Regions from separate parts of the Enterobacter sp. RHBSTW-00175 genome, predicted to be linked through region 2. Evidence: predicted binding sites of a transcription regulator. Region 2 holds the regulator's gene; each other region holds the start of a gene.
The links. Region 2 encodes sigma-54, which starts transcription at its own class of promoters, with help from an activator protein. Its sites were predicted from a motif close to GTTGGCACANNTTTCGCTNT; they were not measured.
Positions count from the first base shown of each region.

Region 1 (5,814 bases), 570 kb from region 2:
AAAACCGCCAGCAGAGGTTGTTATCACGGGTTTCCCAGTGGTGCGCCAGATCTGGCGCAGGGTATGGCTGGCCGGGTGTGTAGCGCGTCAGTCCTGCATGTACCGCGCAGATAATGTGCTGTTCGGCGCGGCGGCGCTGCAACGCCGGGTAAAGCGAGGTGAGCGGGCGATACCAGGGAATACGCAGGGTCGGCTGGTGCTTAAGCCATTTTCCCCCCAGAAAAGGGGTGATGATGTGATGCAGGCTGGCAGGGTCACCGTCTGCAAGTTGCAATGCGCTTTGATAGTCTCCCTTTTCCAGGCAGGCATGCATCAGCGGCGCGCTGAGCTCGCTGGTGGTTGCCAGGCAGTGCAGGATGGCGCGGTGCCCGCGCCCAGGCTGTGCGCTCCAGCTTAACCATCCGCTCTGGGCGAGCTGGCGCAACAGGGTGCGCGCATGGCGCTCGCTGCACAGGGCTGTTTCGGCAACCTCGGCGATGGTTGTTGGCTTCGGGTCTGCTCCGTAATGCTGATAAAGCCGTTGATACTGACGGATTTTCTGAAGCTGGCGCATGGGGCATTCCGCTGACAAAAAGGGATGCTGAGAGTGTAGGGTGTTTTGCGGAATAAATAAGGTCTGGTTAAGTAAAGTGTTCCGGTTTTTTTTGCCCGGCGGCGCTACGCTTGCACGGGCCTACGGGGTATGTAGGCTGGGTAAGCGCAGCGCCACCCGGCAATTACCGCTCATGTTTACTGACCGGCATCATCAGCTCACGCAAGCGGGCAATACGGGCTTCCGGACTCAGATAAAGCCAGCGGAATAAAATGTATTCCGCATTTTTCGTCTGCTGGAAATAACGAGAAAGATAATTGAGTTCTTTATTAAAGGTTGCCACGATTTGTCTCCGGCTGATTAATACCTTTTCAGCGTAAGCCGGATGAAAATAATAAAACAGGGTGATGTTTTTCAGCTGTTCCGCATTTATAAATTAATGGAAATAATAAATTAGGGATTGATAGCGATGATTTATCTTTTTTGTATTTATATGGCCAACAGGATGCGCAAAAAAAAGCCCCGGGACATCGGGGCGGCGGATAATAAAATCCTAAGGTTAAGTAAGCGTGGTAACAGACTGAAAACTAAGCGGGCAGCGATTTCAACAGTGTGAAAGCCTCCTTCATCCGATCTTCACTAACCACAAAGGCGCGTAGCTGACCGTCATTATCAGCGCCGCGGGCCACCATGCCCTGCGGCTCAATGGCTAACTGCCAGTTCAAATCCTGTCGCTGCGTTTCGCCTGCAAGATGCAGCGGTAACTCCGGCGTTTTCACCTTCACCAGCATGGCGGGTAATTTCAGCGGCGCGCTTGTCCCGAGCAGGTTTTTTGCCAGATACATGGCACTGAGCTGAATAGGTTGCAGAAAGGGCAATACCTGTCCGTTAATTTCCGCACAATCACCCAGGGCATAAATATCCGGCTGCGTGGTTTGCAGGTAACTGTCGACCTTCACACCGCGATTCGTTTCTGCGCCCGCACGGTGGGCAAGCGCTGTTTCCGGGCGCAGGCCGGTTGCGGCAATCACCACGTCAACCTCTACGCTGCGCTGGCGATCAAGCGTGGCGCGAATGCCGGTTTCGGTTTTGCTCAGACCTTGCAGCTGAGATTTCAGCAGCAGATGTACGCCCATATCGGTCAGCCGGTGTTGTAAGCGACTGCTTACTTCTGCTGGCATCAGTGCGGAAAGAATACTCGCGGCATGGTCAACCAGGGTGACTGCTTTTCCCGCGCGGCAAAAATCCATCGCCAGCTCGGTGCCAATCAGACCGCCGCCGACAATCATTACCCGCTGTGCGTCCCGCAGCCTGGTTTCGCTGGCCTGATATTCCTGCTGGCTGTTCAGTGTCACCATCAGCTCGCGACCTTCAACCGGTGGGACAAAAGCGGCCGCACCTGTTGCCAGCACCAGCTTGTCGTACTGCCAGGTTTTATCCTGGCTCTTCACGACATGCGCGGCGGCATCGATATCCGTAACCCAGGTATAGGGAAACAGACGCAGGTTAAATTGTTCTGCGAACTCTCCCGCCGTCTGGCGGGTGAGATCTTCTGCGCGCTGATTCTGGCTAATGACATGGCTTAAATCTGGCTTGTTGTACTCGTCCATGCTGTCGGCGGCAATAAGCGTCAGCGGCACGTTCGCGTCCTGTTTGCGGATATTTTTCACCAGCTGGCGGGCGGCAAAGCCCGAGCCGATGATCACGATCCCGTTGTTCATTTTGCCTCCGTACCCAGTTCGTCAAAGACGTCTTTACCCAATGAACATTCAGGGCACAGGAAGTTGTCCGGGACATTGCTCCACGGTGTGCCTGGTGCTACGTCCTGCAACGGTTCGCCCAGTTCCGGGTCGTAAATCCACTGGCACACGCTGCACTGCATACGCGGGCCGAGATTTGCCGCCGCGGCAGCCGCACAGGCGCAGGCTTCCTGCTGTTCAGGGGTTTTCACCGTGGATTCTGGCAGTGGAGCAAGCGCCCACTGACGTGCAATCTCGCGACCATGCTGGCGGCAGATTTCCAGGGCATCGATATCCGGTCGCCATTTGGCTTTCAGACTCATAGACATCTCAAAACCGGCGTCCTGCAAGCGGGTAGACAGACGGTCAACCGCGCCGCCGCTCCAGCCGTGTGAACCAAAAGCGCTGGCGCGTTTGTTACGGAAACGCAGACCTGTCATCTCTTCCACCAGACCAGCGATTTTCGGCATCATCACGTTGTTCATGGTGGACGTCCCCACCAGCACACCTTTGGAACGGAACACGTTGGTCAGAATGTCGTTTTTATCGCTGCGCGCCACGTTAAAGATTTTCACCGCCACGTTCGGGTCAACTTCGTTGATGCCCTGGGCAATCGCATCCGCCATCATGCGGGTGTTGTTGGACATGGTGTCGTAGAAAATCGTGATGCGGTCTTCCTGATAATCCGCTGCCCATTTCAGATACATCTCAACGATCTGGGTTGGGTTTTCACGCCACACGACGCCGTGAGAGGTCGCAATCATATCAACCGGCAGATTGAAGCCGAGGATCTCGGTGATTTTCGGCGTCACCAGACGGCTGAATGGCGTCAGGATATTGGCATAGTAGCGCTGGCACTGCTCAAACAGCTCGGCCTGATCCACTTCGTCGTTGAACAGACGTTCGTCGCAGTAGTGCTGGCCGAATGCATCGTTACTGAACAGCACCGCGTCGCCGGTCATGTAAGTCATCATGCTGTCAGGCCAGTGCAGCATTGGCGTTTCAACGAAGATCAGCTGTTTGCCGTTGCCGATATCCAGTGAGTCACCGGTTTTCACGGTGTGGAAGTTCCACTCCGGGTGGTGGTGGTGACCGTTGATTGAGTCGATAGCATTGGTGGTGCAGTAAATTGGGGTATTTGGGATATAAGACATCAGCTCGGTCAGCGCGCCGGCGTGGTCTTCTTCTGCATGGTTGATAATGATGTAGTCGATAGCGTTCAGATCGATTTCGCTACGCAGGTTCTGCACGAACTCGCGGCTGAATTTGTGATCGACGGTATCGATCAGAACATTTTTACCTTCACGGATGAGGTAGCTGTTGTAGCTGCTGCCGCGCAGCGTTTTGTATTCAGTTCCGTGGAAATCACGCACTTCCCAGTCACGTTGGCCAACCCAATGAATGTTATTTTTAACCAGAATAGACATAGCAACCTCAATTAATACGGCGTTTTCAAATAAGATGTTTTAGCTATATCAAGTTGCGTGCCAACTTTTTATCTGATTGATTTAAATGTATTTAATTGTTTATTACTCGTAATGGGTAGTCATTATGACTATCTTAAAAACTGTCAATATGACAATATGCATTGTCAAAATGACAGCGAGGTTGAGATGAGCTTTTCTGTAAACGTACTGGCGAAGATCGCCATTGAACTGCAAACCGGTATTGGCCATCAGGACCGATTTCAACGGCTGATCTCCACGCTCCGCGACGTGCTGGAGTGTGATGCCTCGGCGCTGCTGCGTTACGAAGGTCGGCAGTTTATTCCGCTGGCCATCGACGGCCTGGCGCAGGATGTGCTGGGGCGGCGCTTTACGCTGGAAGGCCATCCACGGCTGGAAACTATCGCCCGTGCGGGTGATGTGGTGCGTTTCCCTGCCGACAGCGACTTGCCTGATCCCTATGATGGGCTGATCCCGGGGCAGGAGAGCCTCAAAGTACACGCCTGTATTGGCCTGCCGCTGTTTGCCGGGCAGAACCTGATTGGCGCCCTGACGCTTGATGGTATGTCACCGGATCAGTTCGATACCTTCAGTGACGAAGAGCTGCGGCTGATTGCGGCCCTGGCTTCCGGTGCGCTTAACAACGCACTGCTGATTGAACAGCTGGAGAGCCAGAACATTCTGCCGGGTAGCCCGGCGGCATTTGAACAGGTCACCCACACCGAGATGATTGGCCTTTCGCCGGGCATGGTGCAGCTCAAAAAAGAGATCGACATTGTGGCGGCTTCTGATTTGAACGTGCTGATTTTCGGTGAAACCGGCACCGGTAAAGAGCTGGTGGCAAAGTCGATTCACGAAGCTTCTCCACGTGTGGTCAACCCGCTGGTGTACCTCAACTGTGCTGCGTTGCCGGAAAGCGTGGCAGAAAGTGAGTTGTTTGGTCACGTTAAAGGGGCGTTTACCGGGGCCATCAGCAACCGCAGCGGTAAGTTTGAAATGGCGGATAACGGCACGTTATTCCTCGACGAGATTGGCGAGCTGTCTTTGTCGTTACAGGCCAAACTGCTGCGCGTGTTGCAGTACGGTGATATTCAGCGCGTGGGGGACGATCGCAGCTTAAGAGTGGATGTACGCGTGCTGGCGGCGACCAACCGCGACCTGCGTGAAGAGGTGCTGGCCGGGAATTTCCGTGCTGACCTGTTCCACCGCCTGAGCGTCTTCCCGCTTTCCGTCCCTGCGCTGCGTGAGCGCGGTGAAGATGTGGTTCTGCTGGCGGGTTACTTCTGCGAACAGTGTCGTCTGCGGATGGGGCTTTCCCGCGTGGTGTTAAGCCCCGGGGCGAGAACACATCTGTTAAGTTACGGCTGGCCGGGCAACGTGCGTGAACTGGAACATGCCATCCACCGTGCCGTCGTGCTGGCACGGGCCGCACGTTCAGGTGATGAAGTGCTGATCCACGCGCGTCATTTTGCGCTGCATGATGAAACCGCGCATGTTGTGACTCAGGACATCCCGGAAATCAGCAACGAGAACCTGCGCGAAGCAACAGAAGAGTTTCAACGGCAGATGATCACCCGCGTGCTTGAGCAAAATAACCGCAGCTGGTCGGCGTGCGCGCGGGCGCTGGAAACGGACGTCGCCAACCTGCACCGGCTGGCGAAACGTCTGGGTCTGAAAGGTTAGATGATCCCGGCCTGATAGAAATCTTGCAGGTTGATTGCACCGCAAAGCTTGCCGCTCTCATCGACCACCGGGGCGGCAGTTATTTTGCGCTTCATCAGCACCTCTTTGGCTTCGATGGCGCGGCTTTCTGCATTCAGCGTCAGCCCGCCCTGGGTCATTGCTTCTGAAACCTGAGATTCCAGCTTGCCTCCGCCGACCAGCCAGCGACGCAGGTCGCCGTCGGTAAAGACGCCTTTCACAAAACCGTTGTTATCGCAGACGGCAACCAGCCCAAGCCCGGTACGGCTCAGCTCCAGCATCGCATCCATCACGCTGGTATCCAGTGTTACCTGTGGAATGGCATCGTCGGTGCGCATCAGGTGGTGCACTTTATTGAGTAGCCGTGCGCCCAGCGCGCCTGCAGGGTGAGAACGGG
Region 1 is NZ_CP055930.1:934,388-940,201, reverse strand. Features, by position in the region: gene HV107_RS04425 (SgrR family transcriptional regulator) at 1-553, opposite strand, end outside; gene HV107_RS04420 (hypothetical protein) at 717-875, opposite strand; gene norW (NADH:flavorubredoxin reductase NorW) at 1,120-2,253, opposite strand; gene norV (anaerobic nitric oxide reductase flavorubredoxin) at 2,250-3,698, opposite strand; gene norR (nitric oxide reductase transcriptional regulator NorR) at 3,885-5,399, shown strand; gene gutQ (arabinose-5-phosphate isomerase GutQ) at 5,396-5,814, opposite strand, start outside.
Region 1: the regulator sigma-54 is predicted to act here: its motif matches at 3,744-3,763, upstream of norV (anaerobic nitric oxide reductase flavorubredoxin).

Region 2 (5,814 bases):
AATGGCCGCAACTTTTGCCAGTACCGGAACTTCTTCATTCTTTGTTCACCCAGGGGAAGCAGCACACGGCGACCTGGGCATGGTCACGCCGCAGGATGTGGTCATTGCACTGTCGAATTCCGGTGAATCGAACGAGATCCTGGCGCTTATTCCAGTGTTGAAAAGGCTGCACGTGCCGCTGATTTGCATGACCAGCCGCCCGGAAAGCAGCATGGCCCGCGCTGCAGATATTCACCTGTGCGTCAAAGTGCCAAAAGAAGCGTGCCCATTGGGTCTTGCCCCGACGTCCAGCACCACTGCCGCACTGGTCATGGGAGATGCGCTTGCGGTGGCATTACTCGAAGCTCGTGGTTTTACGCCAGAAGATTTCGCGCTCTCTCATCCAGGCGGCGCGCTGGGGCGCAAGTTGCTGCTCCGGGTAAACGACATTATGCACACGGGCGATGAGATCCCGCATGTAAGTAAAGCCGCTTCACTGCGTGATGCGTTACTGGAAATTACCCGCAAAAATCTCGGCATGACGGTTGTTTGCGACGATCTCATGAAGATTCAGGGGATTTTCACTGACGGTGACTTACGCCGCGTGTTCGATATGGGCGTGGATGTCCGCACGTTAGGTATCGCCGATGTCATGACACCAGGCGGGATCCGCGTTCGTCCTGGCACCCTGGCGGTGGATGTGCTGAACCTGATGCAGTCCCGCCACATAACCTCGGTGATGGTTGCCGATGGCGACCAACTGCTGGGTGTGGTACATATGCATGATCTTCTACGCGCAGGCGTAGTGTAATGAAGGATAAGACAATGAGTAATGCGGGTGCATCCCTTGCAACCTGTTATGGTCCAGTAAGTACAGACATGATGGCGAAGGCGGAAAACATCCGTCTGCTGATCCTGGATGTTGATGGCGTACTCTCCGATGGCCTGATTTATATGGGCAATAATGGCGAAGAGCTAAAAGCATTCAATGTTCGCGACGGTTATGGCATTCGCTGCGCGCTCACATCCGGGATCGAAGTTGCTATCATCACCGGGCGAAAAGCTAAACTTGTAGAAGACCGCTGCGAAACGTTGGGCATTACCCATCTGTATCAGGGACAATCCGACAAGATGTTGGCATTCAACGATTTGCTTGCGAAACTGTCCATCGCGCCTGAGCATGTTGCCTATGTTGGCGACGATCTGATCGACTGGCCGGTGATGGCCGAAGTGGGGCTGAGCATCGCGGTAGCCGATGCCCATCCGCTGTTGATACCGCGTGCTGACTATGTCACCCATATCAACGGCGGTCGCGGTGCCGTACGTGAAGTCTGCGATCTGCTTCTGCTGGCGCAGGGCAAGCTTGAAGAGGCCAAAGGGCAATCAATATGAGTAAAACCAGACGTTGGGTTATCATTCTGCTAACGCTTGTCGCACTGGTACTGATTGGCGTAAACCTCGCTGACCGTGACGATACACAACCGGAAGTGTTCAACAATAGCGATCCAACATACAAAAGCGATCACAGTGACACGGTGGTTTACAGTCCAGAAGGTGCGCTGAACTATCGCCTGATTGCAACGCATGTTGAGTATTTTTCAGATGATGGTATCTCGTGGTTTACCCAACCGGTAATGACCACATTTGATGCCGATAAAGTGCCAACGTGGTCGATTAAGTCTGACAGAGCAAAATTAACAAATGACCGTATGCTTTATCTGTATGGTCATGTTGAGGTCAACGCCCTGACCGCTGACTCTCAACTGCGTAAAATTACAACAGATAATGCCCAGATTAACCTGGTGACCCAGGATGTGACTTCGCAAGATCTGGTTACACTGTATGGCACAACATTTAATTCCAGCGGTCTGAGAATGCGCGGGAACTTACGCAGCAAAAACGCCGAGCTGATTGAAAAGGTTAGATCCTCTTATGAAATTCAAAACAAACAAACTCAGCCTTAATTTTGTTATCGCCAGCGCGCTGCTGGCAGCCAGTCTTCCCGCACTTGCTGTGACTGGTGATACCGAACAGCCGATTCATATTGAATCTGACACTCAGTCTCTCGATATGCAGGGTAATGTCGTCACCTTTACCGGCAACGTCGTCATGACTCAGGGCACCATCAAAATTAATGCCGACAAAGTGGTCGTTACCCGTCCGGGCGGCGAGCAAGGCAAAGAAATTATTGATGGTTATGGCAACCCGGCAACCTTCTACCAGATGCAGGACAACGGTAAACCGGTGAAGGGCCACGCCACACATATGCACTATGAACTGGCGAAGGATCTTGTCATTCTGACCGGTAACGCCTATCTGGAACAGCTGGACAGCAATATCACCGGCGACCAGATCACCTATCTGGTGAAAGAGCAAAAAATGCAGGCTTCCAGCGAGAAAGGCAAACGCGTTACCACCGTGCTTGTTCCTTCACAGCTGCAAGATAAAGGCAAAAGCCAGGCCCCGGCACAGAAGAAGAGTAACTAATTCGTTATGGCAACATTAACTGCAAAAAATCTCGCTAAGGCCTATAAGGGCCGCCGCGTCGTGGAAGATGTCAGTCTGTCCGTCAACTCCGGCGAAATTGTTGGCCTTTTAGGTCCTAACGGTGCGGGTAAAACCACTACCTTCTACATGGTGGTGGGCATTGTGCCGCGTGATGCAGGCAACATTGTCATTGATGATGAAGATATCAGCCTTCTGCCGCTGCACGCCCGTGCGCGCCGTGGTATCGGCTATCTTCCTCAGGAAGCGTCCATTTTCCGCCGTTTAAGCGTCTTCGATAACCTGATGGCCGTCTTGCAGATCCGCGACGATCTGTCGAGCGAGCAGCGTCAGGATCGCGCTAACGAACTGATGGAAGAGTTTCATATTGAACACCTGCGCGATAGCTTAGGCCAGGCACTGTCAGGCGGTGAACGTCGTCGTGTCGAGATTGCGCGCGCACTGGCTGCAAACCCGAAATTCATCCTGCTGGATGAACCCTTCGCGGGCGTTGACCCTATTTCCGTCATCGATATCAAACGTATTATTGAACATCTGCGTGACAGCGGGCTTGGCGTACTGATCACTGACCACAACGTCCGTGAAACGCTGGCCGTTTGTGAACGCGCTTATATTGTGAGCCAGGGCCATCTGATTGCCCATGGTACGCCGACGCAGATCCTCGAAGATGAGCATGTTAAGCGCGTGTACCTTGGGGAAGACTTCAGACTCTGATAGGGTAGAGGTAACGTAACGCCGCACCGGAGAAAAATGCTCTGAACATGAAGCAAGGTTTGCAATTAAGGCTCAGCCAACAACTGGCGATGACGCCACAGCTACAACAAGCGATTCGCCTGTTGCAACTGTCCACGTTAGAACTTCAGCAGGAACTCCAGCAAGCACTGGACAGCAACCCGTTGCTGGAGCAAACCGATCTTCATGACGAGGTAGATACTCAGCAAACGCAGGACACCGAAACGCTCGATACCGTTGATGCTCTCGAACAAAAAGAGATGCCGGACGAGCTGCCTTTGGATGCCAGTTGGGATGAAATTTACACCGCAGGAACCCCGTCCGGGACGCGTGCGGACTACCAGGATGATGAGCTACCGGTCTATCAGGGCGAAACTACCCAGTCGCTTCAGGATTACCTTATGTGGCAGGTGGAGTTAACGCCCTTCTCTGACACCGATCGTGCGATTGCGACATCCATTGTCGATGCCGTTGATGACACCGGATATTTGACCGTTTCTCTGGACGATATTCTTGAAAGCATCGGCGATGATGAGATCGAACTCGAGGAAATTGAAGCGGTTCTGAAGCGTATTCAGCGCTTCGACCCGGTTGGCGTGGCCGCGAAAGATCTGCGCGACTGCTTGCTGATCCAGCTTTCTCAGTTTGCCAAAGAGACCCCCTGGATTGAAGAAGCCCGGTTAATTATCAGCGATCATCTGGATCTGCTGGCAAACCATGACTTCCGTACACTGATGCGCGTCACCCGCCTGAAAGAAGAGGTGTTGAAAGAAGCCGTCAATCTGATCCAGTCGCTCGATCCTCGCCCCGGCCAATCCATCCAGACCAGCGAACCCGAATACGTTATCCCGGATGTGCTGGTCAGAAAACATAACGACCGCTGGGTTGTAGAATTGAATTCAGACAGCATTCCTCGCCTGCAAATCAACCAGCAGTACGCCTCCATGTGCACCAGCGCACGCAACGACTCCGACAATCAATATATTCGTAGCAATCTTCAGGAAGCGCGATGGCTGATCAAAAGTCTGGAGAGCAGAAATGATACGCTGCTCCGTGTAAGCCGCTGTATTGTCGAGCAGCAGCAGGCGTTCTTTGAGCAGGGCGAAGAGTATATGAAACCGATGGTGCTGGCAGATATTGCCCAGGCCGTCGAAATGCATGAATCAACTATTTCCCGCGTGACAACGCAGAAATATCTGCACAGTCCACGCGGTATTTTTGAGCTTAAGTATTTCTTCTCCAGCCATGTGAATACCGAAGGCGGCGGCGAAGCCTCGTCGACGGCAATTCGTGCACTGGTGAAGAAGTTGATCGCCGCGGAGAATCCCGCGAAGCCACTGAGTGACAGTAAGTTAACCACCATGCTGTCCGATCAGGGTATCATGGTGGCACGCCGTACTGTTGCAAAGTATCGAGAGTCTTTATCCATTCCGCCGTCTAACCAGCGTAAACAACTGGTCTGACACAACCGATAAGGAAGACACTATGCAGCTCAACATCACAGGACACAACGTCGAAATTACTGATGCTTTACGTGATTTTGTGAACACTAAGTTCGCGAAACTTGAACAGTATTTCGAAAGGATCAACCAGGTCTATATTGTGTTGAAAGTGGAGAAAGTGACTCATATCTCGGATGCAACCCTGCACGTGAACGGGGGTGAACTCCATGCCAGTGCGGAAGGGCAAGACATGTATGCTGCTATCGACGGCTTGATTGACAAGCTCGCGCGACAGCTCAATAAACATAAAGATAAACTGAAACAACACTAATTGTCCGGGCAGTTAACGGGTGCAGGAAGGCCTGTTGTGAAACACAACAGGCCATTTGTACAGTTAGCGCTTAGGTGAAATTATGATGAACAACGATTCCGCTCTTCAACTGAGCAATGTCCTTAACCAGGAATGTACCCGTAGTGGCGTTCACTGCCAGAGCAAAAAACGTGCGCTGGAAATCATCAGTGAACTGGCCGCAAAACAGCTGGGCCTGCCGTCACAGGTGGTGTTCGAAGCTATTCTGACCCGCGAAAAAATGGGCAGTACTGGCATTGGCAACGGCATTGCTATCCCGCATGGTAAGCTGGAAGAAGACACCCTGCGTGCCGTCGGTGTATTTGTGCAGCTCGAAACGCCTATCGCCTTCGACGCCATCGATAATCAGCCAGTCGATCTCCTCTTCGCGCTGCTGGTTCCTGCTGACCAGACCAAAACCCATCTGCATACGCTTTCGCTGGTCGCTAAACGTCTGGCTGATAAAACTATTTGCCGTAGACTGCGCTCAGCCCAAAGTGATGAAGAGTTATATCAAATTATCACTGAAGCAGAAGGCAATCAGGATGATGCATAACCGGGAGATGTCCTTTACATCTGTTGTCCTGAGGAGAAACGGAACATGGTGCTGATGATCGTCAGCGGTCGTTCAGGGTCGGGGAAATCCGTCGCCCTCCGCGCGCTTGAAGATATGGGTTTTTACTGTGTCGATAACCTGCCGGTTGTGCTGCTGCCCGACCTGGCCCGGACGCTCGCGGACCGACAAACGTCTGCTGCCGTCAGTATCGACGTCCGTAACATGCCAGAATCACCGGAAGTCTTTGAACA
Region 2 is NZ_CP055930.1:1,508,801-1,514,614, forward strand. Features, by position in the region: gene kdsD (arabinose-5-phosphate isomerase KdsD) at 1-790, shown strand, start outside; gene kdsC (3-deoxy-manno-octulosonate-8-phosphatase KdsC) at 805-1,371, shown strand; gene lptC (LPS export ABC transporter periplasmic protein LptC) at 1,368-1,943, shown strand; gene lptA (lipopolysaccharide ABC transporter substrate-binding protein LptA) at 1,912-2,466, shown strand; gene lptB (LPS export ABC transporter ATP-binding protein) at 2,473-3,198, shown strand; gene rpoN (RNA polymerase factor sigma-54) at 3,246-4,679, shown strand; gene hpf (ribosome hibernation promoting factor) at 4,702-4,989, shown strand; gene ptsN (PTS IIA-like nitrogen regulatory protein PtsN) at 5,072-5,563, shown strand; gene rapZ (RNase adapter RapZ) at 5,609-5,814, shown strand, end outside.

Region 3 (5,814 bases), 580 kb from region 2:
GCTGATGGCGCGCTCAACCAGGGCTACCGCTTCGTCGATATCAAAGGGTTTTGGCAGATAATCGAATGCCCCTTGCTGGTACGCACTGACGGCGGCATCCAGATCGGAGTGGGCAGTCATTATGATGACCGGAAGCATTGGGTGGCGTTGTTTGATCTGCTTTAAGAGCGCCAGCCCGTCCATGCCAGGCATCCGAATATCTGACAGCAAAACATCCGGGGTTTTGGTGGTGAGTGCATCAAGCACGTCGCTGCCGCTCTCAAACGTCGTGCAGCTTAATCCCGCTCCCGTGAGTGCGCGTTCAAGCACCCAACGGATGGAGCTATCGTCATCGACTACCCAGACTATCCCTCGTTGCATACACGTCACCTTTATTTTTTAATTGGCAGGTAAACCGAAAACTCGGTATGACCCGGCCAACTGGTAAATTCAATTTTGCCAGAGTGTTGATCAATCAAATTACGGGCAATGGATAACCCCAGTCCTGTACCGCCTTCGCGGCCACTAACCATCGGGTAGAACAATGTGTCCTGAAGATGCGATGGGATGCCTGGCCCGTTATCCTCAACGTCTATTCTTGCCGCAAGTCGGTAACGCACACCGTGCAGCGTTAACTGGAAAGCGGTACGGGTGCGCAGAATAATTTCACCACCTTCAGGCCCAAGCGCCTGAAGAGCATTACGCACGATATTCAGAAGAACCTGTTCAATCTGGTCAGGATCGTGCGCCAGTTCTGGCAGGCTTGGATCGTAATCGCGCACCAGCGTGACGTTTTCCGGTAACTCCATCGACACGAGTTTCACCACCCGCTCAGCCACTTTATGAATGCTTTCTGATACGTGCATTCCCGGTTGCTGCGGCCCAAGCAGTCTGTCGACCAGATTACGCAGACGGTCTGCCTGCTCAATGATGACGTTGGTGTATTCGGCAAGCGCAGGGTCGGGGAGTGCTTTGGTCAGCAGCTGCGCCGCACCGCGCAAACCACCCAGTGGGTTTTTGATTTCATGGGCCAGGCCACGCACCAAATCCCGGGCAGCGATCTGCTGGGCATGCTGGAGCTGTTCCTGACTAAGGCGACGCTGATTATCCATCGGTGCCATCTCGAGCAGAATAAGCCCCTCAGGAAGGCGTTGCGCCGTCAGCGAAAGAATATGGGAACGTCCGTCTATCACCAGCGTCACTTCGTTATCGGTGAACCCCTGACCGGCCTGTAAACTTTCCTGCATCAGGCCAATATTCAGTGAAAAATAGCTCAGTAATTCCGGGAGCGGTGTACCAAACAGTTTGCGTGCGCTCTGGGCAAGCAGTTGCTGCGCCGCCGGGTTGGCGTAATGCACTGCCAGCTCGTCGTCGACCAACAAGATACTGTTAATTAAGGAATTGAGGATCTGCCCAGCATCGGGCAGCGTGCCAGTTGCCATTCAGCAGTCTCCTGGAGTTGTGTGCACTAATTTAGTGCAGTATAGCTTTTTCGGCGTAAAAGCGCGTGAGATCAGGTTGTTGGTGGAGAAAAAAGCCCATCCGAAGATGGGCTGAAAGTTTCCACGGCAACAAAAAAACAGCTTTCGGGGTCGCGCGTAAAAAGTCGCGCGAAACCCGTTAAAAATTAAACGCTGTAGTACAGTTCGAATTCAACTGGGTGCGGAGTCATACGCACACGGTCGTTCTCTTCGATACGCAGAGCGATGTATGCGTCGATAGCTTCGTCAGTGAACACACCACCTGCAGTCAGGAACTCGCGGTCAGCGTCCAGCGCCTGCAGCGCTTCTTCCAGAGAACCGGCAACCTGTGGGATCTCTTTCGCTTCTTCTGGCGGCAGGTCATACAGGTTTTTGTCCATTGCTTCACCTGGGTGGATCTTGTTCTTGATACCGTCAAGACCAGCCATCAGCAGAGCAGCGAAGCACAGGTATGGGTTAGCTGCTGGGTCCGGGAAGCGAACTTCGATACGACGCGCTTTCGGAGAAGCAACAACCGGGATACGGATAGAAGCAGAACGGTTACGGGCAGAGTAAGCCAGCATTACTGGTGCTTCATAGCCTGGGACCAGACGCTTGTAGGAGTTGGTGGTTGGGTTCGCCAGGGCGTTGATCGCTTTAGCGTGTTTGATAACACCACCGATGTAGAACAGCGCTTGCTCGGACAGACCCGCATATTTGTCGCCAGAGAACAGGTTGGTGCCGTTCTTGGACAGAGACATGTGGCAGTGCATACCGGAACCGTTGTCGCCAAACATTGGTTTTGGCATGAAGGTCGCGGTTTTACCGAAACGGTGCGCAACGTTGTGCACAACGTATTTGTAGATCTGAATCTCATCCGCTTTTTTGGTCATGGTGTTGAAGCGGGTTGCGATTTCGTTCTGGCCAGCAGTTGCCACTTCGTGGTGGTGAGCTTCAACAACCAGGCCCATCTCTTCCATGATCAGACACATGGTAGAACGGATGTCCTGTGAGGAATCGACCGGAGGAACCGGGAAGTAACCGCCTTTCACGCCTGGACGGTGACCTTTGTTACCACCTTCATATTTGGTGGAGGAGTTCCATGCGCCTTCGATGTCATCGATAGCAACGTGGGAACCAGAAATTGAAGCACCAAAACGGATGTCGTCAAACAGGAAGAATTCTGGCTCTGGCCCGAACAGAACGGTGTCTGCGATACCGGTAGAACGCAGGTACTCTTCTGCGCGCTTAGCGATGGAGCGTGGGTCACGGTCGTAACCTTGCAGTGTGCCTGGTTCGAGAATATCGCAACGGATGATCAGAGTAGGTTCTTCGAAGAACGGGTCAATGAGCGCAGTAGTTGCGTCCGGCATCAGAACCATGTCTGATTCGTTAATGCCTTTCCAGCCACCAATGGAGGAGCCGTCAAACATTTTGCCTTCTTCAAAGAATTCGGCGTTCACCTGATGTGCAGGGATTGTGACGTGCTGTTCTTTACCTTTGGTATCGGTGAAGCGCAGATCAACAAACTTCACTTCATGTTCGTTCAGCATCGTCAAAACGTGTTCAGCGGACATACTTAACTCTCCAGATTGGTCATTGTCGTCGTGGTAACGAGGTCTTCAATTTTTGTCTTGTACTGGCTGTGTTGCCATATTTTTTATAAAGCGAAATCTGTGCCAACTTTTAAAACACCCCAAAAAGGCGTTATCATGCGCACCATAGTGCAAAAGGGCTGCACCATGATGGTTATGTTGCACCAGTATAGTGCTCCATGGTGAACATTGAGCACCATATTGGTGCAATTTACGTTAAAGCGCCCTTTACCGCTCCGTGAAAGCGATCACAAAGCATCTCTGCAATACTTGTTTGCGGGGGATGTTTGTGATCCTGTTTTGTAGTGCGATTAATCCGTGTACAATAACGCGCTATTTCTAAATGCCTGAGGCAAAGTTGTGATCGAAAATTTGCGTAACATCGCCATCATCGCGCACGTTGACCATGGTAAAACTACCCTGGTTGATAAGCTGCTGCAGCAATCCGGTACGTTTGATGCTCGTGCCGAAACTCAAGAACGCGTGATGGACTCCAACGATTTGGAGAAAGAGCGTGGGATTACCATCCTCGCGAAAAACACCGCGATTAAATGGAATGACTACCGTATCAACATCGTTGATACCCCAGGGCACGCCGACTTCGGTGGTGAAGTTGAACGTGTAATGTCCATGGTAGACTCCGTGCTGCTGGTCGTTGACGCAATGGATGGCCCAATGCCGCAGACGCGCTTCGTGACCAAAAAGGCATTTGCCCATGGTCTGAAGCCAATCGTTGTTATCAACAAGGTTGACCGTCCTGGCGCGCGTCCTGACTGGGTTGTTGACCAGGTATTTGACCTGTTCGTTAACCTTGATGCGACCGACGAGCAGCTGGACTTCCCTATCGTTTACGCTTCTGCGCTGAACGGTATCGCAGGTCTGGACCACGAAGACATGGCTGAAGACATGACCCCGCTGTACCAGGCGATTGTTGACCGTGTTCCTGCACCAAGCGTTGATCTCGACGGCACCCTGCAGATGCAGATCTCTCAGCTCGACTACAACAACTATGTTGGCGTAATCGGCATTGGTCGTATCAAGCGCGGTAAAGTTAAGCCTAACCAGCAGGTTACTATCATCGATAGCGAAGGCAAAACCCGTAACGGTAAAGTCGGTAAAGTGCTGACTCACCTGGGTCTTGAGCGTATCGAGAGCGACGTTGCTGAAGCTGGCGACATCATCGCAATCACCGGTCTGGGTGAGCTGAACATCTCTGACACCATCTGCGATCCGCAGAGCGTCGAAGCGCTGCCAGCTCTGTCCGTTGATGAACCAACCGTGTCCATGTTCTTCAACGTCAACACCTCTCCGTTCTGTGGTAAAGAAGGTAAGTTCGTTACCTCTCGTCAGATCCTTGACCGCCTGAATAAAGAGCTGGTGCACAACGTTGCGCTGCGTGTTGAAGAAACTCCGGATGCAGACGCATTCCGTGTTTCTGGTCGTGGTGAGCTGCACCTGTCTGTTCTTATCGAAAACATGCGTCGTGAAGGTTTCGAAATGGCGGTTTCCCGTCCGAAAGTAATCTTCCGCGAAATCGACGGCCGTAAACAAGAGCCGTTCGAAAACGTAACGCTGGACGTTGAAGAGCAGCATCAGGGTTCTGTAATGCAGGCTCTGGGTGAGCGTAAAGGCGACCTGAAAAACATGAATCCAGATGGCAAAGGCCGCGTACGTCTCGACTACGTGATCCCAAGCCGTGGCCTGATCGGCTTCCGTTCTGAGTTCATGACCATGACTTCTGGTACTGGTCTGCTGTACTCCACCTTCAGCCACTACGACGACGTTCGTCCAGGCGAAGTTGGCCAGCGTAACAACGGCGTTCTGATCTCCAACGGTCAGGGTAAAGCGGTTGCGTTCGCACTGTTCAGCCTGCAGGACCGCGGTAAGCTGTTCCTGGGTCACGGTGCTGAAGTTTACGAAGGCCAGATCATCGGTATTCACAGTCGTTCTAACGACCTGACTGTAAACTGCCTGACCGGTAAGAAACTGACCAACATGCGTGCGTCAGGTACTGACGAAGCAACGGTCCTGGTTCCACCAGTCAAGATGACCCTGGAGCAAGCTCTGGAATTCATCGATGATGACGAACTGGTAGAAGTGACTCCACAGTCAATTCGTATCCGTAAACGTCACCTGACCGAGAACGATCGTAAACGTGCGATGCGCGGTCCGAAAGAAGACTAATTCACGCTTCTTTTAGTCTGCAAAACCCCGTCCTTTGTGGCGGGGTTTTTCTTTTTATGCGTTATGTCGCAGCGCATAGCCAAAGCTTATCTTTCCCGCTACAGTTACTTTTCCACGGCGAAAAGGAGATAAACATGCTTTATATCTTTGACTTAGGAAATGTAATCGTCGATATCGATTTTAATCGGGTGCTGGGCGCATGGAGCGACTTTAGCCGCGTTCCGCTGGCGACATTAAAACAGAGCTTCGCGATGAGTGAGACCTTCCATCAGCATGAGCGTGGTGAAATCAGTGATGAAGAGTTTGCCGAGCGCTTTTGTCACGAAATGGACCTGTCATTAAGCTACGAGCAATTTGCTCACGGCTGGCAGGCTGTATTTGTGGCGATCCGCCCGGAAGTCACCGACATCATGAAAAAACTTCGCAAACAAGGGCACCGGGTGGTGGTCCTGTCAAATACCAACCGTCTGCACACGACATTCTGGCCAGATGAATATCCTGAGGTAAATGCCGCAGCGGATCACGTCTATCTCTCCCAGGAGATGGGAATGCGCAAACCTGAGGCGCGAATTTATCAGGCCGTATTGCAGAAAGAA
Region 3 is NZ_CP055930.1:2,087,754-2,093,567, reverse strand. Features, by position in the region: gene glnG (nitrogen regulation protein NR(I)) at 1-360, opposite strand, end outside; gene glnL (nitrogen regulation protein NR(II)) at 372-1,421, opposite strand; gene glnA (glutamate--ammonia ligase) at 1,607-3,016, opposite strand; gene typA (ribosome-dependent GTPase TypA) at 3,395-5,218, shown strand; gene yihX (glucose-1-phosphatase) at 5,353-5,814, shown strand, end outside.
Region 3: the regulator sigma-54 is predicted to act here: its motif matches at 3,104-3,123, upstream of glnA (glutamate--ammonia ligase).

Region 4 (5,814 bases), 2.0 Mb from region 2:
GCCTTTGGGCACCTTCCGGCACGCGGAGAAACCGTTGACATCGACGGTTACCAATTCAAAGTCGCGATGGCCGACAGCCGACGTATTATTCAGGTTCATGTCAGAACGCCGGATGATTCACCGGTGCCAAAACTGGAAGATTAATCTAAATGGCATTTGCCCCATTACTTGAACGCCAGCGCGTCCGACTGCTGCTGGCGCTGTTACTCGGAGCCAGCGGTACGCTGGCTTTTTCTCCTTACGATATCTGGCCTGCCGCCATTATTTCCCTGATGGGGCTACAGGGGTTAACCCTGAACCGCCGTCCTGTGCAGGCCGCAGCCATTGGCTACTTCTGGGGTCTGGGGCTGTTTGGCTCTGGCATTAACTGGGTCTATGTCAGCATCGCGCAGTTTGGCGGGATGCCGGGCCCGGTTAACGTCTTCCTGGTTGTGCTGCTTGCCGCCTATCTCTCACTCTACACCGGTCTGTTCGCAGGTATCCTTTCTCGCCTGTGGCCAAAAACGACCTGGCTTCGCGTCGCTATCGCAGCACCGGTTGTCTGGCAGATCACAGAGTTCCTGCGCGGGTGGGTATTAACCGGCTTCCCGTGGTTGCAGTTCGGATACAGCCAGATTGATGGTCCGTTAAAAGGGCTGGCCCCGGTAATGGGCGTAGAGGCGATTAACTTCCTGTTGATGGTGGTCAGTGGCCTGCTGGTGCTTGCGCTTATGATGCGCAGCTGGAAACCGCTGGTTACGGCACTGGTCCTGTTCGCCCTGCCCTTCCCGCTGCGTTACATCCAGTGGTTTACCCTGGAGCCCGCACGGGCAACGCAGGTATCGATGGTGCAAGGCGATATCCCGCAGGCAATGAAGTGGGACGAAAAGCAGCTTATCAACACGCTGAAAATCTATGCCGGCGCGACCGAGCAGGTGATGGGAAAATCGCAGCTGATTATCTGGCCGGAATCCGCCATTCCTGACCTGGAAATCAACCAGCAGCCGTTCCTGAACATGATGAATGACCTGCTTCGCGCACGCGGCAGCACGCTGATTACCGGGATTGTCGATGCGCGTCTGAATCCGCAGAACCGTTATGACACGTACAACACAATAATCACGCTCGGCAAAGACAGCGAATACAGCTATAACTCCACCGATCGGTATAACAAGAATCACCTGGTCCCCTTCGGCGAATTTGTTCCACTGGAATCGATTCTGCGTCCACTGGCGCCGTTCTTTGATTTGCCGATGTCCTCTTTTAGCCGTGGTCCATACGTTCAACCTCAGCTGCACGCGCACGGTTTTGCGTTGACGGCAGCCATTTGCTACGAAATTATCCTCGGTGAGCAGGTGCGCGATAACTTCCGCCCGGACACCGACTATCTGCTGACCATCTCTAACGATGCGTGGTTTGGGAAATCGATTGGCCCGTGGCAACACTTCCAGATGGCGCGTATGCGCTCCCTGGAGCTGGCGCGTCCGCTGCTGCGTAGCACCAATAACGGCATTACCGCAGTGATTGGCCCGCAAGGTGAAATTCAGGCCATGATCCCGCAGTTCACCCGTGAAGTGCTGACCACGAAAGTTACGCCGACCACCGGACTGACGCCATACGCCCGTACCGGCAACTGGCCGCTGTGGATCCTGACCGCGCTGTTTGGTTTTGGTGCCGTGTTGATGAGCCTTCGTCAGCGTCGCAGATAATCCCCCCTCCTCTGCCGGGTGGCGCTGACGCTTACCCGGCCTGTTTTCCCATGTTCGACAATTCCTCCAGACTCCCACTTTGGCACGTCTATTGCTTTGTATATTAACGCAAACGCAATTTGGCTTAACGTACAACCTGGTCGCACCAGCGTAGATCGCCGGTAGCACCGAAACGGTGCAACGGGAGATTTTTGCCTCTGAATGGTGCGGCGCGCTTCGCAAAAATAAACAATAACGCAGCAAAATCTTTACATTAAGCCAAACTAAATGTTAACAAGCTTGCATAACACTGCACTCGCATAGCGCGAGATATAACAACATCACAATGGGTATCAATGCGTCACTGGCGCTGATAAAAAAGGAGTTGGGTATGCAATTACGTAAACTGGCCACAGCAATGCTGGTTATGGGGATGTCCGCAAGCGTTGTACACGCTGAAGACGCTCCGGCTGCCGGGAGCACTCTCGACAAGATTGCCAAAAACGGCGTGATCGTGGTCGGCCACCGTGAATCTTCTGTCCCGTTCTCTTACTACGACAACACGCAAAAAGTCGTGGGCTATTCACAGGATTACTCCAACGCCATCGTTGAAGCCGTGAAGAAAAAGCTGAACAAGCCTGATCTACAGGTGAAGTTGATTCCTATCACCTCGCAGAACCGTATTCCTCTGCTGCAAAATGGCACCTTCGATTTTGAGTGCGGCTCAACCACTAACAACCTTGAGCGCCAGAAACAGGCTGCGTTCTCTGACACCATCTTCGTGGTAGGTACCCGCCTGCTGACCAAGAAAGGCGGCGAGATTAAAGATTTTGCTGACCTGAAAGGCAAAGCGGTTGTGGTGACATCCGGTACCACTTCTGAAGTTCTGCTGCACAAGCTGAATGACGAGAAGAAAATGGATATGCGTATCATCAGTGCGAAAGACCACGGCGACTCTTTCCGTACGCTGGAAAGCGGCCGTGCTGTGGCATTCATGATGGATGACGCACTGCTGGCAGGTGAGCGTGCTAAAGCGAAGAAACCAGACAACTGGGAAATCGTAGGCACCGCGCAATCCAAAGAAGCTTACGGCTGTATGCTGCGTAAAGACGACGCTGAGTTCAAAAAACTGATCGATGACACCATCGCTCAGACGCAGACTTCCGGCGAAGCGGAAAAATGGTTCGACAAGTGGTTCAAGAATCCAATTCCACCAAAAAATCTTAACATGAACTTTGAACTGTCTGACGACATGAAAGCGCTGTTCAAATCACCAAACGACAAGGCTCTTAACTAATTAGAACAACAGGGGCAGGACCTCCTGCCCTCTCGATTGTCGGGAAGCACGGACAGACTATACGTTGAGTGGTCGTTCCCCACTCAGCGCGAAAATTAGCTTCTCACCAATCTTCGAGGGTAGCGCTGCTACCCTTTTTTTTCTGGAGTTTATTATGTCAATCGACTGGAACTGGGGCATTTTTCTGCAACAAGCCCCGTTCGGCAACACCACCTATCTTGGCTGGTTATGGAGCGGCTTTCAGGTCACTGTGGCTTTATCCATAACGGCATGGATAATCGCGTTTCTTGTCGGCTCGTTGTTCGGTATTTTGCGTACCGTCCCTAACCGCTTTCTTTCAACTCTCGGCACCCTGTATGTGGAACTGTTCCGTAACGTTCCTCTGATAGTGCAATTCTTTACCTGGTATCTGGTTGTTCCTGAACTGCTACCTGAAAATATTGGCATGTGGTTTAAGTCAGAACTGGATCCGAACATTCAGTTCTTTGTCTCCTCCATGCTGTGTCTGGGGCTGTTTACCGCTGCCCGCGTGTGCGAGCAGGTACGTGCTGCCATTCAGTCCCTGCCGCGCGGACAAAAGAATGCCGGTCTGGCGATGGGCCTGACGCTGCCACAAACATACCGTTATGTGCTGCTGCCTAACGCTTACCGCGTGATCGTTCCTCCGATGACCTCAGAGATGATGAACCTGGTGAAAAACTCGGCCATCGCGTCCACTATCGGTCTGGTGGATATGGCGGCGCAGGCGGGCAAACTGCTGGATTACTCCGCCCATGCGTGGGAATCCTTCACCGCGATAACGCTCGCCTATGTTCTGATTAACACTGTCATCATGCTGGTGATGAACCTGGTTGAACGCAAAATTCGCCTGCCGGGCAATCTGGGGGGCAAATAATGTACGAATTTGACTGGAGTTCCATTGTTCCATCCATGCCGTATCTGCTTGATGGCCTGGTGATTACGTTAAAGATCACAGTGATTGCCATCATCATCGGTATCGTCTGGGGCACCCTGCTTGCGGTGATGCGCCTGTCGAGCTTTAAACCGTTCGCCTGGTTTGCCACCGCCTACGTTAACGTCTTCCGCTCCATTCCACTGGTGATGGTGCTGTTATGGTTTTATCTGATTGTTCCAGGCTTCTTGCAGAACGTACTGGGGCTGTCACCGAAAACCGACATCCGCCTGATCTCGGCGATGGTGGCATTCTCTATGTTTGAGGCCGCTTATTACTCAGAGATTATCCGTGCGGGTATACAGAGTATTTCGCGTGGGCAATCCAGTGCCGCACTGGCGCTGGGGATGACTCACTGGCAGTCGATGCAGCTCATCATTCTGCCGCAGGCGTTTCGCGCCATGGTTCCACTCCTGCTGACTCAGGGCATCGTGCTGTTCCAGGATACCTCTCTGGTATACGTACTAAGCCTGGCAGACTTCTTCCGTACCGCTTCCACCATCGGTGAGCGTGATGGTACGCAGGTCGAGATGGTCCTCTTCGCAGGTGGGGTCTATTTTGTGATTAGTTTAAGCGCGTCGCTGTTGGTCAGCTGGCTGAAGAAAAGGACTGTATAATGATTTCCCTGAAAAATGTTTCTAAATGGTATGGGCACTTTCAGGTGCTGACCGACTGCTCCACCGAAGTGAAAAAAGGCGATGTGGTGGTGGTGTGCGGGCCGTCCGGTTCCGGCAAATCCACGCTGATTAAAACCGTCAATGGCCTGGAGCCGGTGCAGCAAGGCGAGATCCTCGTTAACGGCACCAAAGTGAATGACAAGAAAACCAACCTTGCCCAGCTGCGCTCCCACGTCGGGATGGTATTCCAGCATTTTGAGTTGTTCCCGCATCTCTCCATTATCGAAAACCTGACCCTGGCGCAGGTAAAAGTGCTTAAGCGCGATAAAAAACTCGCACGCGAAAAAGGGCTGAAGTTACTGGAACGTGTGGGGCTTTCCGCTCACGCCGATAAATTCCCGGCGCAGCTCTCCGGCGGCCAGCAGCAGCGTGTAGCGATCGCCCGCGCGCTGTGTATGGATCCGGTAGCCATGCTCTTTGACGAACCCACCTCTGCGCTCGATCCTGAAATGATCAACGAAGTGCTGGATGTCATGGTTGAACTGGCGCACGAAGGGATGACCATGATGGTGGTAACGCACGAAATGGGCTTCGCCCGTAAAGTGGCCAACCGCGTGATCTTTATGGATGAAGGCAAGATCGTTGAAGACTCGCCAAAAGAAGAGTTCTTCGCGAACCCGAAATCTGAGCGCGCAAAAGACTTCCTCGCCAAAATTCTGCATTAATCTTCTCAGTGCGCAATCTGCGGATTGCGCACTGCTTCACGCTTTACATCTCTTCTTCTCGTCGGCCTCACATTGCAGCGTTACCCTTGTCACAAAATAACGCTAAAAATGGAGAACTCTATGGCACTGCCAATCATTCTCGATTGCGATCCAGGTCATGATGACGCGATCGCCCTCGTCCTTGCTCTTGCCTCCCCTGAACTGGACTTAAAAGCTGTCACCTCGTCGGCCGGAAACCAGACCCCGGATAAAACCCTGCGTAACGTGCTGCGGATGCTCACGCTGTTAAAACGCACGGATATTCCAGTGGCAGGCGGTGCAGTTAAGCCGCTGATGCGCGAGTTGATCATTGCCGACAATGTGCACGGTGAATCAGGGCTTGACGGCCCGGCACTGCCAGAACCAGGATTTGCACCGCAAAACTGCACGGCCGTTGAGCTGATGGCAAAGGTACTGCGTGAAAGTGCTGAACCCGTCACGCTGGTGGCAACCGGCCCGCAAACCAACGTCGCGCTGCTCTTAAACGGCCACCCGGAACTGCATAAGAAAATCTCCC
Region 4 is NZ_CP055930.1:3,532,167-3,537,980, reverse strand. Features, by position in the region: gene corC (CNNM family magnesium/cobalt transport protein CorC) at 1-144, shown strand, start outside; gene lnt (apolipoprotein N-acyltransferase) at 150-1,688, shown strand; gene HV107_RS16765 (amino acid ABC transporter substrate-binding protein) at 2,059-2,964, shown strand; gene HV107_RS16760 (amino acid ABC transporter permease) at 3,119-3,859, shown strand; gene gltK (glutamate/aspartate ABC transporter permease GltK) at 3,859-4,533, shown strand; gene HV107_RS16750 (amino acid ABC transporter ATP-binding protein) at 4,533-5,258, shown strand; gene rihA (pyrimidine-specific ribonucleoside hydrolase RihA) at 5,379-5,814, shown strand, end outside.
Region 4: the regulator sigma-54 is predicted to act here: its motif matches at 1,767-1,786, upstream of HV107_RS16765 (amino acid ABC transporter substrate-binding protein).